One region of the Lacrimispora sp. genome, then DNA from elsewhere that is predicted to be linked to it. Evidence: predicted binding sites of a transcription regulator. Region 1 holds the regulator's gene; each other region holds the start of a gene.
What was found. The regulator HrcA, encoded in region 1, represses chaperone genes, less so after heat shock. The targets are predictions, from matches to a motif close to TGTTAGCACTCNNNNNNNNNGAGTGCTAACA.
Positions count from the first base shown of each region.

Region 2: the regulator HrcA is predicted to act here: its motif matches at 2,592-2,622, upstream of groES (co-chaperone GroES).
Region 3: the regulator HrcA is predicted to act here: its motif matches at 2,683-2,713, upstream of ACLTWA_RS03850 (Hsp20/alpha crystallin family protein).

Region 1 is NZ_JBKVXF010000002.1:81,140-86,575, reverse strand. Features, by position in the region: gene dnaK (molecular chaperone DnaK) at 1-735, opposite strand, end outside; gene grpE (nucleotide exchange factor GrpE) at 796-1,431, opposite strand; gene hrcA (heat-inducible transcriptional repressor HrcA) at 1,449-2,498, opposite strand; gene ACLTWA_RS08610 (3D domain-containing protein) at 2,765-3,337, shown strand; gene ACLTWA_RS08605 (3D domain-containing protein) at 3,644-4,348, shown strand; gene hemW (radical SAM family heme chaperone HemW) at 4,464-5,436, opposite strand, start outside.
Region 2 is NZ_JBKVXF010000002.1:238,954-244,389, reverse strand. Features, by position in the region: gene ACLTWA_RS09330 (DUF6106 family protein) at 1-369, opposite strand, end outside; gene groL (chaperonin GroEL) at 504-2,123, opposite strand; gene groES (co-chaperone GroES) at 2,208-2,498, opposite strand; gene ACLTWA_RS09315 (hypothetical protein) at 2,765-3,325, shown strand; gene bioB (biotin synthase BioB) at 3,409-4,365, opposite strand; gene ACLTWA_RS09305 (biotin transporter BioY) at 4,404-4,940, opposite strand; gene rhaD (rhamnulose-1-phosphate aldolase) at 5,279-5,436, opposite strand, start outside.
Region 3 is NZ_JBKVXF010000001.1:765,980-771,415, reverse strand. Features, by position in the region: gene pepF (oligoendopeptidase F) at 1-1,321, shown strand, start outside; gene ACLTWA_RS03855 (nitroreductase family protein) at 1,356-2,132, shown strand; gene ACLTWA_RS03850 (Hsp20/alpha crystallin family protein) at 2,187-2,603, opposite strand; gene ACLTWA_RS03845 (YkgJ family cysteine cluster protein) at 2,801-3,472, shown strand; gene pyrF (orotidine-5'-phosphate decarboxylase) at 3,527-4,444, shown strand; gene ACLTWA_RS03835 (dihydroorotate dehydrogenase electron transfer subunit) at 4,454-5,230, shown strand; gene ACLTWA_RS03830 (dihydroorotate dehydrogenase) at 5,231-5,436, shown strand, end outside.

The sequences.
Region 1 (5,436 bases):
AGAAAGTTCTTTCTTTGCTTTCTCTGCTGCTTCCTTTAATCTCTGCATTGCCATCTTGTCACCGGACAAGTCAACGCCTTCTGCCTTCTTAAATTCATCTACCATCCACTGGGTAATACGGTTATCAAAATCATCACCGCCAAGGAATGTATCTCCATTGGTAGAAAGCACTTCGATTACACCGTCACCAATTTCAATAACAGAAACATCAAAGGTACCGCCGCCTAAATCGTATACCATGATCTTCTGTTCTTTTTCATTGTCAAGGCCGTATGCCAGAGCTGCTGCTGTCGGCTCGTTGATGATACGTTTTACATCAAGACCGGCAATCTTACCGGCATCTTTGGTTGCCTGACGCTGAGCATCGTTAAAGTAAGCCGGAACAGTGATCACTGCTTCTGTTACTTTTTCTCCTAAATAAGCCTCTGCATCTGCTTTTAATTTCTGAAGAATCATTGCAGAAATCTCCTGAGGACTGTAGCTCTTGCCATCAATGGTCACTTTATAATCAGTACCCATATGTCTCTTGATGGAAGAGATGGTGCGGTCCGCATTTGTAACTGCCTGACGTTTTGCAGGCTCTCCTACCAGTCTTTCTCCATTCTTTGTAAATGCAACGACAGACGGAGTTGTTCTTACACCTTCACTGTTAGGGATTACGACTGGTTTACCGCCTTCCATAACGGCTACACAGCTATTTGTTGTACCTAAGTCAATACCAATGATCTTGCCCATAGTTTTTTCCTCCTATTTATGAAACAAATGTAATATGTTATCTGATTTTATGATCTATTGTTAATTAGCTACCTGCACCATGGAGTGTCTTACCACAGTGTCCCGGTAGGTATAACCCTTTTGAAGCTCCTGGGCCACTATATTCTCTCCCAGGGATTCATCTTCAATGTGCATCACTGCATTGTGGAAATTAGGATCAAACGGCATTCCAACCGCTTCAATGGGTTTTACGCCTGCATCCTCCAATGCTTTTACAAGCTGCTTGTAAATCTTTTCCATTCCTTCTGCAAAGGGCGTTGCCTTTTCCTCTTCCGGAATTGCGGCCAAACCTCTTTCAAAATTATCAACGACCGGTAAAATCCGTTCGATGATGTCTTTTGCTCCGATTTCAAACATGGCTGACTTTTCTTTTTCTGTTCTCTTTCTATAGTTGTCAAATTCAGCCATACTTCTTTGCAGACGGTCTGTCAGCTCTTCAATCTTGTCATCCTTTGGATCATTCTTCTCTTTCTTTTTACCAAAAAAGCCTTTTTTTCCGGCTTCGCTTTTGGCACTGTCCTCTTCCTTTTGATCTGTCTCAGAAGGAGTCTCTTCCGGACAGGCCTCTGTGTCTTCTATCTCTTTTTCAGAGGAAACAGCATCTTCCGGATTAACGGCCTCGTCTGCCAGCTTTTCATCTGCTTTTACATCTTCCATGCTCAATGTTCTACCCTCTACCTTTCATCTTTTTTCAATATTGTATCCAACTGCGTCATTAAATTACGCAGAGTGCTTAAAACCTTTTCATAATCCATGCGCTTTGGACCAATAATACCAATGGTACCGCGAAGTCCTTCTCCAAGCTCATAATTAGCGGTTACAATGCTGCAGTCTTTCATATTCTTAACAGGCGCTTCATCGCCGATGTATACCTGTATTCCGGAATTTTCTTCTGAGCCGTTGACATCATCAACCAGTTCCTGAAGAAGTTCTTTCTGTTCCAGGGTTCCAATCAGCTTGCTTGCCTTATCTCCATCGCTTAATTCGGGATATTTAAAAATATTGGTTGCACCGCTGGTATAAATCTGAAGATCTTCATCATCTGCACGAATGGCTGCTGCCACTTCCGTAAGCACACAGTCAACGACCTCTGAATGAGGACCGGCCTGAAATTTCAGCCTGCTGATGACATCAAGATTGATTTCTTCTATACTTAGTCCGTTTAAGGCACTGTTTAGAAGAATGTTAAGATTTAAAAGTGCTTCCTCTTCCAATTCCTTTTGAATGGGAATTATGGTATTCTTTATAATGTTCCCCTCAATGACGATGACCACAAGAAGCTTCCTTTCATCCACTTTGGAAAGCTGTATAAACTTCAGCTTGTTCCGCTGATACTGGGGAGCGCTTATCATGGCTGCGTAATTGGTGTTCTGGGCTAAAAGCTTTGCCATCTGTTTTAACAGAAGCTCCACCCGGTCCACTCTCTTTAGCATCAGATCCTTGATTTCAGTAACTTCTTCTTCCTTTTCCTGCATGATCTGATCTACATAAAACCGATATCCTCTGTCAGAGGGAATTCTGCCTGCCGAAGTATGGGGCTGCATGATATAGCCCAGTTCCTCCAAGTCAGACATCTCATTACGGATTGTGGCGGAGCTTAAATGCAAATCCGTATACTTTGAAATCGTACGGGATCCAACCGGTTCCCCGGTTTCCAGATAAGTTTTAATTATCGCTTTTAAGATCGTCACTTTCCGTTCATCAAGCTGATCTTTATCTTTCAAACTGCCACGCTCCTTTCCTGAGTTGTTATTAGCACTCAACGTTTAGGAGTGCTAACATCTTCTTTTCATAATATATGCTTTTTTTCAACATTTGTCAATACATTCCCATAAAAAAATTCCGTTAAGTTTTTGTGACTGCTTTCTACATTTTTTCTCATTCTTCAAGCATTTATTACAAAGCTATTGACAATTTATGCTTGACATTTAACACTTTTGTAATATAATAGTAAATGATACACCAAAACAACACGATTGCGAGGTAAATCATGAAGTGTTTTTTAAGTAAATTACGAATCACTGGACTCCTGACATTCCTTTGTATCCTGCTGTTATCTACAACTGCAATGGCAGAAGAAGTTTCGGGAAAAGAAAAGACTGCAGAGGATGTATCGTCCGAAAGTGTCCAAACAGATAAGCAAACCATAAAAAACGAAACAGGAAGCGAAGAAAGCTCTGAAAGCGAAAAAGCAGCGGAGAAAGAAATCGGACCTGGTATAAAGGAAGAAACAGAACCACCAAAAACAGAGCCAGCTGGACCTGTTTATGAAAAAGGAGCATCACTGGGACTTTTTTCTGCTACTGCCTATTGCCCCAGCAAGAGCGGTAAGATCGGCCGGACTTACTCCGGAACCATACCGAAAGCAGGACATACGCTTTCCGCAGACATCACGCTCCTGCCGATTGGCACGAAGGTCATGATCGATGATGTGGTCTACACAGTAGAAGATACCGGAAGCAGCATCAAAGGAAATAAGATTGATATTTTCTTTGGCAGCCGGGAAGAAGCACTGAACTTTGGAAGACAGACAAAGGAATTATTTGCAGTGACTGTGAAATAATTCAAGTCCATATGGCGCCCAGAAAAGCGAGTTGTTCGCTTTCTGAGGTGCTTTTTTTATTGTACGGAAAAGTTCCTCCGATCTTTCTTAATTTTACAAAAAAACACCTTCCAGCTCTTTTATATCATACAAAGCACTTGGCGCAGGAATGCAATGGACAGAATTTTTTATATGGATAAGATTGACAAATCCGGAAAAAAGTGTAAAATATGTACTTATCTCTCATTTATTACAAATGTGTTACATATAATTATAATATCATTAAATTATATTACGGTTTGTTAAAAGAAAGGAAGTACCTGAAATATGCAAAAAAGAAAGAATATCCAACGGTTCCTCGGAACTTTACTAATGATGGTATCTGTATTTCTAAGTACATTCGACGCTTATGCCCTTCCGGTAACTGGTATCATTGACGGGGCCGATGAAAAAAGTGTCAGGGGCTGGGCATTAAACAGTTCCGATCCTTCCGTACCGGTTGATGTAAAGGTGGTCATTCTCAATCAAACCAGCGGACAGGTTGCCGCAGAGCTTTACACCACCGCTTCCCTGCACCGGGAAGATTTAACGGAACAGGGGACCGGGGGGTACGGATTTGAAGTAAGCGTTCCCTGGGACAGCTATGGTAACGGCACCTACCTGATCGAAGCCTTTGCAGCAGGGCAGAAGCTTTCTGGCACCAAAGTCCATGGGGTCGGTGTTACAGCTCCTGTTACCACTCTCCGTTCCTTAGGCATTTTCCGTACCACTGCCTACTGTCCCTGCAGACAATGCTCCGGGAAATGGGGCGGACTTACGAGCACCGGAACCATTGCCACCGCAAACCATACCATCTCTGTGGACCCCCGCGTGATCCCTTACGGAAGCCGTCTGATGATCGGCGGTGTTCTTTACACCGCGGAAGACTGCGGAGGCGGAGTAAAGGGGCGGCATGTTGATATCTTTTTTAATACCCATGGAGAGACCCGCGGATATGGCTCCCGGAATGTAGAAGTTTATCTGGTACAGTAATTGGACACATACCTCCTCCTTTCTGAAAGAAAGCCATGAAAAAACAGGCGATTGAAGCAATATAGAGTTCTACTCCATTTGCTGCTATGCCTGTTTTTTATTCCTGAAAACAAATTTATAACAGGAACTGACTCATTACATAATTGCTCAGGTCAATCCCCCGTGTGGTCAGACGGTAATACCCGTCTTTAAATTCCATTAAACCATCCCGCTCCAGCCCTTCAAGGATATGTCCATACACATTCCGGATATTCTGACCAAAATTACTTACAAATCCGTGAGCGGAAACTCCTCTTGTAAGACGCAGCCCCAAAAACATATACTCTTCCATCTTTTCATCAATGCCGAGCCGTTCAAATTCCTGCCGAAGCACCCGGTTAAAATCTTCCTCCTGATGAAAATGGGCACTGCGGTAATCGTTTAAATCAGCAGTGTTGTGGAACCGGCAGCCATTCATATAAGAAGATGCTCCCAGCCCAAGGCCGAGATATTCTATGCCGGTCCAGTAGCCAATATTATGCCTGCATTCATATCCCTTTTTGGAATAGTTGGAGATTTCATACCGGTTATAGCCCTGCTCTTTTAAAAAATCCCGGGTCAAATAATACATTTCCCTTTCGGAATCCTCATCCGGCAGATCCGGCAAAGCCATTAAATGACGGCGTTCCTCTGCAGTCATGGCAGGGCTTTCCATTTCCACATGCTTCCCGTAACGGTCGTAGAACGGAGTTCCTTCTTCCACGATGAGGCTATAGGCAGATATATGCTCCGGTTTTAACATGGTCACCTTTTTTAAGGTGTTCTTCCAGGATTCCACAGTCTGCCCGGGAATTGCCGAAATAAGGTCCACATTCACATTATCAAAGCCTGCCATACGAACCCGCTGATAACTTTTCAAAAATTCGTCATAGGTATGAATTCTTCCAAGATAGCGCAGCTCCTTATCATCAGCAGACTGTAAGCCTACGCTGATACGGTTGACGCCTGCACTGCGGTATAAGGAAAGCCCTTCCGCCGTAACGGTGCCGGGATTTGCCTCCAGGGTTATCTCTGCTTCCGGGTGAATATCAAAGTGGGTCTTTATGGCA
Region 2 (5,436 bases), 160 kb from region 1:
AGAAAAATCAAGTACCTTCATGCCATTTGTTTCGTGATCCCTGGCTTCTGTGGAACCTGTAGGAGCCACGATCTGTATCTCCTCCATGGAAGCCTCCCAGGCTTTTTTCCTCTTGCTTTTGCCGTAGATCCGGTCAATGGACAACGAATTCGTCACATAAAGATATTCAAATTCCACCTCACTGTTTCTAAATACCAGATATGTGGCCCCTCCGGCAGCAAAAAGTATGATTACTCCGAAAATCCCGAAAACCGGGGAGATGGAAAGGAAAAATGCGATTACACACAAGATTCCCATCACGATTTTTAACACCATGGTATAGGCCGGCGCTTTGCGCTTCACAAGCCATTCTGCATACATTTCATTCATAATGATACTGGATCCTTTCTTCCCTGCATCTTACCAGGGCATAAAGGTATACCTTTCTGGTTCTGCTTTTTCTTCCCGTGTTTTCCAGGGCATTAAAGGCTACCTCTCAGGTGATTCTTCTGTACAGATATGTTTTACATCATATCCATTCCGCCTGGTGCTGGCATTGCAGGTGTCTTTTCTTTAATATTAGCAACAACAGACTCTGTTGTCAATAAGGTAGATGCTACGCTGGTTGCATTCTGAAGCGCACTTCTGGTAACCTTTGTCGGGTCTAAAATGCCAGCTTCCACCATATCTACATATTCTTCTTTATAAGCATCAAAGCCAATACCTACTTTGGATTCTTTTACTTTATTAATAATAACGCTTCCTTCAAGACCTGCATTGGCTGTAATGTGATATAACGGAGCTTCCAGAGCCTTTAAGATAATCTTTCCGCCTGTCTTTTCATCACCTTCCAGTTCCTTAACAAGTCCTTCAATCTCAGTGATTGCATGGATATATGCAGAACCGCCGCCGGCGATTACGCCTTCCTCTACAGCTGCTCTTGCTGCAGATAAAGCATCTTCCATACGAAGCTTTGCTTCCTTCATCTCAGTCTCTGTTGCAGCACCTACACGGATCACTGCTACACCGCCGGATAACTTAGCAAGTCTTTCCTGTAATTTCTCACGGTCGAAATCAGAAGTAGTCTCTTCGATCTGGCTCTTGATCTGACCGATTCTTGCATTGATGGCATCCTTATCACCGCATCCATCAACAATTACAGTGTTTTCCTTCTGAACCTTAACGGATTTTGCTCGTCCCAATAAGTCAAGAGTTGCATTCTTAAGCTCATAGCCTAATTCTTCAGAAATTACGGTTCCGCCTGTTAATACGGCAATATCCTGTAACATCTCTTTTCTTCTGTCGCCATAGCCCGGTGCTTTAACACCAACAACATTAAAGGTTCCTCTTAATTTATTTACGATCAGAGTGGTTAAAGCTTCTCCTTCAATGTCCTCAGCAATAATTAAAAGTCTGGAACCGGACTGAACCACCTGCTCTAATAAAGGAAGAATCTCCTGAATGCTTGAGATTTTCTTATCTGTAATCAGGATATAAGGATCATCTAAATTAGCTTCCATCTTTTCCATATCGGTACACATATAAGCGGATACATATCCTCTGTCAAACTGCATACCTTCTACCAGGTCAAGCTCTGTTTTCATGGTCTTTGACTCTTCAATAGTAATAACGCCGTTATTGGAAACCTTTTCCATAGCGTCAGCTACCATCTCTCCGACTTCATCATCTGCAGCGGAGATTGCTGCTACTCTTGCGATGGATGCTTTGCCTTTGATCGGCTCGCTCATCTTTGCAATGGCTTCTACTGCAGCTTCTGTTGCTTTCTTCATACCTTTTCTAAGAACAATCGGATTGGCACCGGCTGCCAGGTTCTTCATTCCTTCATTGATCATAGCCTGAGCCAGAACCGTTGCGGTTGTAGTACCGTCACCGGCTACATCATTGGTCTTTGTTGCAACTTCTTTTACTAACTGTGCGCCCATGTTTTCAAAGGGATCTTCCAGCTCGATCTCTTTTGCGATTGTAACACCATCGTTGGTGATCAGAGGTGCTCCAAATGATTTATCAAGAACTACATTTCTTCCTTTTGGTCCTAATGTCACACGAACTGTATCTGCTAACTGGTTGACTCCTGACTCAAGTGCTTTTCTTGCATCTACGCCATATTTAATCTGTTTTGCCATAATTCATACCTCCAGTTTTCTTCTAAAATTATAGAAAGTCCTTAAGGGCTTCCGGTTCTTTACAACAGCCTGCTGCCGTTCTATTTATTCGATCACTGCTAAAATATCATTCTGCTTTACGATTACAAACTTTTCTTCATCATTACCTGTTTCAACTTCGGTTCCAGAATACTTGGAGAAGATTACCTTATCGCCGACCTTAACCTGCATGGTAACTTCTTTACCGTCTACCAAACCGCCAGGTCCTACTGCGATGACTTCCGCCTGCTGTGGCTTTTCTTTTGCCTGACCCGGCAGAACGATACCGGACTTTGTTGTCTCCTCTGCAACTAATGGTTTTAACACAACTTTGTCAAATAATGGCACTAATTTCATTGCAATTCCTCCTCATATCTTTCTGATTAGTTCTTTCTTTTGGCCTCTAGAAAGAAGATTTATTTTATTCACATACTAAGTTATATCACTCATTATTAGCACTGTCAATAGTTGAGTGCTAATTTTATATTTTTTTTACAATTTTTCCATATATAATCGTTTTCTTGCCTTACTTACTTAGTTTATAGAAATTTTCTTATTATATACCTTTCTTTTTTCCAATAGAAGTATTACAATAACAAAGAGAATGAAAGGAGTGTTTTTTTATGGCAAAAAAGGGTAATGGTTTTGGGAAATTCGTGGCTTTTGCCACAATCGCCGGCGCTGTTGCTGCAGGCATCTCTTATTTTACAAAATACAGATCTTTCCACAAAGAACTGGAAGAAAACTTTCATGATTTTGAAGATGACGGTAATGACGATATTTCCAAAATTGACAGCACGATGAACCGCAATTATGTTTCCTTAAATGCCAACAAGGACGAGCTTAAGGTTGCAGCTTCCGATATGGCAGATGCTGCCAAAGATGCCGCCACTGCCGCTAAGAACCTGGTAAAGGATGCGGCCAGTATCGTTGGCGATACCGCAAAGGAAGCAGCCAATGCCATGGCGTTTACTGCAAAAGATATGTTTGACTCCACGTTAGAGAAAGAAGATACAGAAGAAGTAACAGAGGATATCACAGAAGACGGCGGTCTTGATTATACCGCTTCCAAAGATGGTCAGCCGGCCGGGAACACTTTTGAAGAACCGGAAGCTGTGACAGACTCTATAAAGGAAGCATCTTCCGATGATACCACTACCATCGTAGAAGATGATATTCAATAACAGACCTGTTTTCCACAGGATAAAGAAGCTGCTTTCCCTGATCTGGGGAAAACAGCTTCTTTTTTCTTCTGTCCATTTTCGTATCAGGTTTCTACATAATACTCGAATCCTGCGTCAGTGATCATCTGAATGGTATCATCAATTCCCTGTCCATCTGCAGTCAGATAGCCGGAAGCAAAAATAGAATCAACTGCATAAAACATCAATTTTTCTTTTCCTTTTAGATATACTTCCCTTCCGGCTGCACATCTTATATCGGAACCTGGATTTAACAAACGGGCAAGGCATAATACTTTTAAACAATATTCAGCAGATAAATAAGAGGTATCCATATTCTCTAAATCTGTTCCTTCGATTGGAATCAAAAAATTGATGGGAACCGCTTTGGGGCCGATTGCCTGAATCTCAAAGAGCATATCAACAATATCACCTTTTTCTTCCCCAAGACCTGCAATGCCACCGCAGCAAATTTCAAATCCCATACTTTTCAGCATTTTTATATTGGATATGCGCTGGTCATATGTATGAGTGGTACAGATATTCGGATAATAATTTCTGCTCGTATTTAGATTATGATTGATTCTGTCCACTCCTGCTTCTTTAAGGATTCTTGCCTGTTCTGGCGATAAAAATCCGATGGAACAGCATATGGGAGATTGGGATTCCTTCTTAAGCTTTCTTACCTCATCTGCAAATTCATTTATTTCTGAATCCTGAAAACTTATTCCGCTTAATCCGATACAATGGCGTGCAAGATGCTTGTCTTTTACAATATAGCCGTCCTTTAACAGCTTATCGTAGGCTACGAGCCTGTATTTATCAATATGGGCTCTGGATTGGTGGGACTGTGCGCAATAGGTACAGTTTTGGGAACAATTGCCGCTGCGGGCATTTGTAAGAAGCTGGATGGATACGGTATTCCCTTTGTATTTTTTTCTAATGGAATAAACGACTTCCAAAAGGCCGGGAAGTTGTTCGTCAGGCAAATTAAGAATCCATAAGGCTTCCTCTTTGGAAAGATTTTTATAATCAAACGTCATTTTTATATCTCCCTGTATATTTTTCTTCACAATGGTTTTCACCGAGAGTTAGAGGATAGGACCGGGCTCAACTTTTTAATGAGGAAAATGCTTAAACATGTTTTAAAGCAATCTCCCGGCAAAAAGGGAACCACACAAACCATAAGTGCTGCGGCAAAATTTGTATGGGTGATATAGGAATACCATAACGTGCCGAATAAGTAAGTGACGGTCCAGCCGGAATAGATGGCGGCTGTCAGAACTGTCATCGTCCTTTTGCCGGACCGCTCAATGACAAATCCGGTTATAAAAGCAGCTCCAATATAAGCAATGATGTATCCTCCGGTGGGACCCAGGACCCTTAAAAGTCCTCCGGTAAAGCCGGAAAAGACCGGCAGCCCTACTGCACCCAACAGAACGAATACAAACTGACTCAAAGCCCCATGCCTGGCCCCTAACAGACCGGCAGCCACAAAGGTAGATATATGGGCCAGATTGATGGGAACAGGACCGATCGGTATGGATATTTGCGATAGAATGGCATTCAGCGTGGCAAATAATGCACATAACGTAAGTTCTCTTGCTTTTATTTTCATTTAAAATCCCCCTGTAATAAACTTAAGTCCACATGATTATACAAAGATACAGTCCAATTGTCAACCATAATTATATTAAAGGTTTACAATTAGTGCTGATCTTACAGGATTTATACTTCACCAGCCTTCTCCAATCACACAAAGAAACCAAATGCCTGGGACTCTGCCGCACAACTCTATGAAAAGTAATTAACTACCAGGATTAATTCCCTCCCTATAAACAGGAATACCAGAATAAAAATTTTCAGACACCAAAAGAACGTACAACCGCCAGGCTTTTACGCCCCGCTGCTGTACGTTCCTTTTATTTGCGTTTATTAATTTAAATGGAAAAACAATTATTTTTCATAAAGAAATTCTTCCGGTAATGTCACTTTAAAATCACGGGCCAGATCACGGAAATTTCCTGGAGTGATGGTCTGCAGCTTGTCAGGTCTGATAGAAAGAACCTTTACTAAGATTTCCGCAGACTTTTCAATGGTATGCATCAGCCCGA
Region 3 (5,436 bases), on a different contig from region 1:
CCTGGCAAAATCCATGGAAGCCACATCCGGATCTTCGGATATATTTAATATGTTTAACAACGCAGATGTGAAATTTCCTGAGATCCTGGATGAGAATCATGTTCCGGTCAGAATTACCCATGGGAATTATATCGCCCTAATGGAAAAGCAGAACAGAGAGGTGAGAAAATCTGCTTTTGAAGCTCTTTACAGCGTCTACAAACAGTTTGGGAATACACTGGCAGCTACCTTTGCTTCCAATGTGAAAAAGGCGGCTTTCTATGCTGCGGCAAGAAACTACCCTTCTGCAAGGGCTCACTCCCTGTCCGAGAACGAGATTCCTGAAGAGGTCTATGATCATTTGATAACAGCAGTCCATGAAGGGATTTCTTATCTCCACGAGTATGTTTCCATTCGCAAAGAAGCACTTGGGGTAGAAAAACTCCATATGTATGATCTGTATGTGCCCATGGTATCTGCAAAAGAAAAGAAAATTACCTTTGAAGAGGCCAAAGCCATGGTTTTGGAAGGGTTAAAACCTTTGGGGGAAGAATATCTTTCTTTGCTGAGGGAAGGCTTTGAAAACCGCTGGATCGATGTGTATGAGAACGAAGGAAAAAGGAGCGGGGCATATTCCTGGGGCGTTTATGGAGTTCACCCGTATGTATTGCTTAATTTCAATGGAACCCTTGACAGCGTCTTTACCCTTGCCCATGAGATGGGGCATGCACTTCACAGCTGGTTTTCCGATAAAAATCAGTCTTATGTGGATGCCGGATATAAAATCTTTGTAGCGGAGGTGGCTTCCACCTGCAATGAAGCCCTGCTCATCCGCCACCTGCTGAATACGACGGAAGACAGAAAGGAACGTGCTTACCTGGTCAATCATTTTATGGACAGTTTCAGAGGAACGCTCTACCGGCAGACAATGTTTGCAGAGTTTGAAGCGGAAACCCACCGTATGGTCAAGGAAGGCCAGATATTGACATCGGAACTCCTCTGTCAGACATACCGTCGTCTCAATGAATATTATTTTGGACCAGATATGGTAGTTGATCCGGAAATTGACTATGAGTGGTCCAGAATTCCGCATTTTTATACACCATTTTATGTGTACCAGTATGCAACAGGATTTTCAGCCGCAGTTGCTATAAGCAGCAAAATTCTTGCGGGAGATCAGGAAGCAATCAAGGGGTATTTTAAATTTTTAAGCGGCGGAAATTCCAAGACTCCCATAGATCTTTTAAAGCTTTGCGGTGTTGATATGTCAACGGCAGAACCGGTAAAAGATGCGCTTTTAGTCTTTTCCGGGCTTTTAAAAGAAATGAGAGGGCTTATTTAAGTTTGATTGCTGGTTAGAGAAGAGGGGAGCAGGTATGAATCTTTATCAGATGATATTTAAAAGAAGATCCATCAGGAAATTTAAAAGAGAACAGGTCCCGGAACAGCTTTTAAAGGATATTCTTTATTTCGGGAACTGTGTGTTAAAGCTTCATCCGGACATTTCTGTAAAAATGGAACTATATGAAAATCTGGACGGCCGCCTTCCGGTCAAAGGGTTGTGGAAAGTGGAGGCACCGTATTATCTGGCTTTTTATTCGGAGGAGAAGTCCGGGTATCTGGCTAATGCCGGATATATTTTGGAACCGGTACTGCTTTATATGACAGGAAAGGGTCTTGGAACCTGTTACCTTGGAAATGCAAAGATTCATGAGGAGGGTCCGGAGGGGTATAAGCAGGTGATTACCGTTGCTTTTGGTTATCCCAAAACCTTGCTTTATCGGGATCCTGCCACTGCAAAGCGGCTGCCGTTAAAAGAGTTGTGTGTATTTAAGGAGGAAGTAGGCGAACCCATTAAGAACATTCTAAAAGCAGCAAGGCTTGCCCCTTCTTCCATGAACACTCAGCCCTGGCGGTTTATCGTTTATCATGACAGGATTTATATTTTTGCGTGCAGAGATTTTTTGCCTTCCTCACCGCTTGTTTCCATGCGTGAGCTATGCATTGGGATTATGCTGTCCCATTTGACCATTGCGGCGGAAGAGATGTGGATGAACATAAAGCTGGAGGTCGATGAGGCCATGGCAAAAAAATCTTATAAAAGCGGTACCTATGTAACGACAGCATATATAAAGGAATTTAACTGCGGATAGTTTTAGACATAAAAGCAGAAGGCTCAAGTCACTTGAGCCTTCTGCTTTTAAAAATTATTCAATTGGAATATATTGAGCCTGCTCAATTTCTTTTGGTGTATCCTTTGGAATCGTAAGTCTTAGGATTCCGTTTTCAAAGGATGCTTTAATGTCTTCCTGTTTTACTCTGGATCCTACATAAAAGCTTCTTTTTAAAGAACTGTGGTAACGTTCTCTGCGGATATAATTTTTCTCCGTTTCAGAGCTGTTTTCAGAGTCATTTTCCGCAAAAATGGTCAGATATCCGTCTTTCAGCTCTGCTTTTACCATATCCTTTTTATATCCCGGCAATTCCAGATCAATGATGTAATTGGTACCATCATCTTCAATGTCGGTCTTCATCAAAGGTTGCCTGTTCAGGTATGCATCTGAAAAGAACGGATCATTAAAAAAGTCATCAAATAAATTGTTTCTTCTTGCCAGTAACATAATCATTCCTCCTTTTGCAATTCCTACAGCACCATTTGTTTGGTGTGAGTGCTATTTGTTATACATGTAATATAACACACGTTATCAGCACTGTCAATAGTTGAGTGCTAATTTTTTAAAAAATTTTTTATTGATAGTATCCGGGGAAAATGATAAAATAACCATGTTTTTAATATGGAAGAAGCGAGGTCAGCCAGGATATGAAGCGGGAAGTCGATTTCAATGAGATTTCGGATGGAAAATTATATGGATTAAATGATATGGTGAAGGCGGACTGCGGAGACTGCAAAGGTTGCTATGCATGTTGTCAGGGAATGGGGCAGTCGGTCATTCTGGATCCTCTTGACTGTTTCCGTTTGACAAAAAACCTTTCCTGCACCATAGAGACACTGCTTGCAGATAAGCTTGAATTAAATGTTGTGGACGGTATCGTGCTCCCTAATTTAAGGATGTCAGGTGAGGAAGAGCGGTGCGGCTTCTTAAATGGAGAGGGACGCTGCAGCATTCACCGCTTCCGGCCCGGGATATGCCGTTTATTCCCGTTAGGAAGAGTTTATGAAGAACAGGGGTTTCAATATTTCCTGCAGACACAGGAATGCCGAATGGAAACCAGAACAAAGGTAAAGGTGCGGAAATGGATCGATACTCCCGATATAAGACAGTATGAAAAGTTTGTACTGGACTGGCATTTCTTTTTAAAATATTTAGAGCAGCAGTTAGATCAGAATAAGGACCCGGCTTTTGCAAACAAGGTCAGTATGTATGTGTTAAAGAATTTTTATCTTGTTCCTTATAATTATGAAGAAGATTTTTACAGCCAGTTTGAAAAAAGGCTGGAGAACAAAAGGCTTGAAGCCAGTACCTTCTTATGATAGAATTGGAAAGAATAGAGAATAATATGGACAAAGATACCTAAGGAGGAGACAATGATCAGGCAGTTAATTGAGAAAATCCAGAAGACAAAGGCACCGGTCTGTGTAGGTTTGGACCCGATGCTTAATTATATACCGGAGCATGTGATAAAAAATGCATTTGAAGAATTCGGTGAGACACTGGAAGGCGCAGCCGAAGCCATCTGGCAGTATAACAAAGAAATTATTGATCATGTATACGATTTAGTCCCCTCCGTAAAACCCCAGATCGCAATGTATGAACAGTTTGGCATTGAAGGGTTGAAAGCCTACGTAAAGACCGTCAATTATTGCCAGGAAAAAGGACTTCTCGTCATTGGAGATGCAAAGAGAGGTGATATTGGTTCCACCTCTGCGGCCTATGCCACCGCTCATATCGGCAAGGTAAAGGTTGGAAGCAATCACTTTTCCGGTTTTGGCACAGATTTTCTTACGGTCAATCCGTACCTGGGTACCGATGGGATAAAGCCTTTTGTTGATGTGTGCAATGAAGAAGACAAGGGGCTTTTTGTACTGGTTAAGACCTCTAATCCCTCCAGTGGAGAATTTCAGGACCGCCTGATCGATGGCCGCCCATTGTATGAGTTGGTTGCGGAAAAAGTAGTTGAGTGGGGAAAAGAATCCATGGATGGAACTTACAGCAATATAGGCGCTGTTGTAGGTGCTACTTATCCTGAGATGAGCAGAATTCTTCGAAAACTTATGCCAAACACTTACTTTCTGGTTCCTGGATATGGTGCTCAGGGAGGAACTGCCGAGGATTTAAAACCGTGTTTCAATGAAGATGGATTAGGCGCAGTCGTAAACTCTTCCAGAGGGATCATTGCTGCGTATAAGCAGGATAAATACAAAAAATATGGAGCAGAACACTTTGGTGAAGCCTCCAGGCAGGCAGTGATCGATATGGTTGCTGATATCAACCGGGTATTATAGGGAGGAATCATGGCGAAAGTAATGGAATCAGCAAGGATTTTCCGTCAGACCAGGCTGGCGGATGGTGTATACAGCATGTGGCTGGAAACAAAAGACATTGCAGAAAAGGCAGTACCAGGACAATTTATTTCTCTGTATACAAAAGACAGTGCAAAGCTGCTGCCCCGGCCAATCAGTATCTGTGAAGTTGACCGGGAAAAGGGCCTCTTGAGAATCGTATACCGTGTCCTGGGAAGCGGAACAGAAGAATTTTCCCGGTATAAGGAAGGCGAAACTGTTGAACTTATGGGACCTCTTGGCAACGGGTTTCCTCTAAAGGCAGGAGCAGCCGGAAGAAAGGCTTTTTTGATCGGTGGTGGAATTGGAATCCCGCCAATGCTGGAACTTGCAAAGCAGCTGTCCTGTGAAAAGCAGATCATATTGGGCTACCGGGATTCTCTCTTTTTAAATGAAGAGTTTCAACCCTATGGGAATGTTTTTCTGGCAACAGAGGATGGAAGCGTGGGCACAAAAGGGAATGTCCTAGATGCGGTAAGGGAGCATGGATTAAAAGGAGACGTAATTTTTGCCTGCGGTCCAACCCCCATGTTAAAAGCAATAAAAGCATATGCATCGGAGAATCAGATAGAATGTTATCTTTCTTTGGAGGAGCGGATGGCATGTGGAATCGGAGCCTGTCTTGCCTGCGTATGCAAGAGCAGCGGAATCGACGAACATTCCATGGTCCACAACAAAAGGGTCTGCAAAGACGGCCCTGTATTTCAGGCAGAGGAGGTAGACTTTTAGATGAATACAAAAGTGAATCTGGCTGGAATAGAACTGAAAAATCCTGTAATGACAGCTTCCGGTACCTTTGGCTCCGGCGAAGAATACGGGGAAATGATTGACTTGAATTGTCTTGGTGCAGTGGTAACAAAAGGCGTTGCCAGTGTTCCCTGGCCCGGCAATCCCACTCCCAGAATTGCAGAGACTTACGGCGGAATGATCAATGC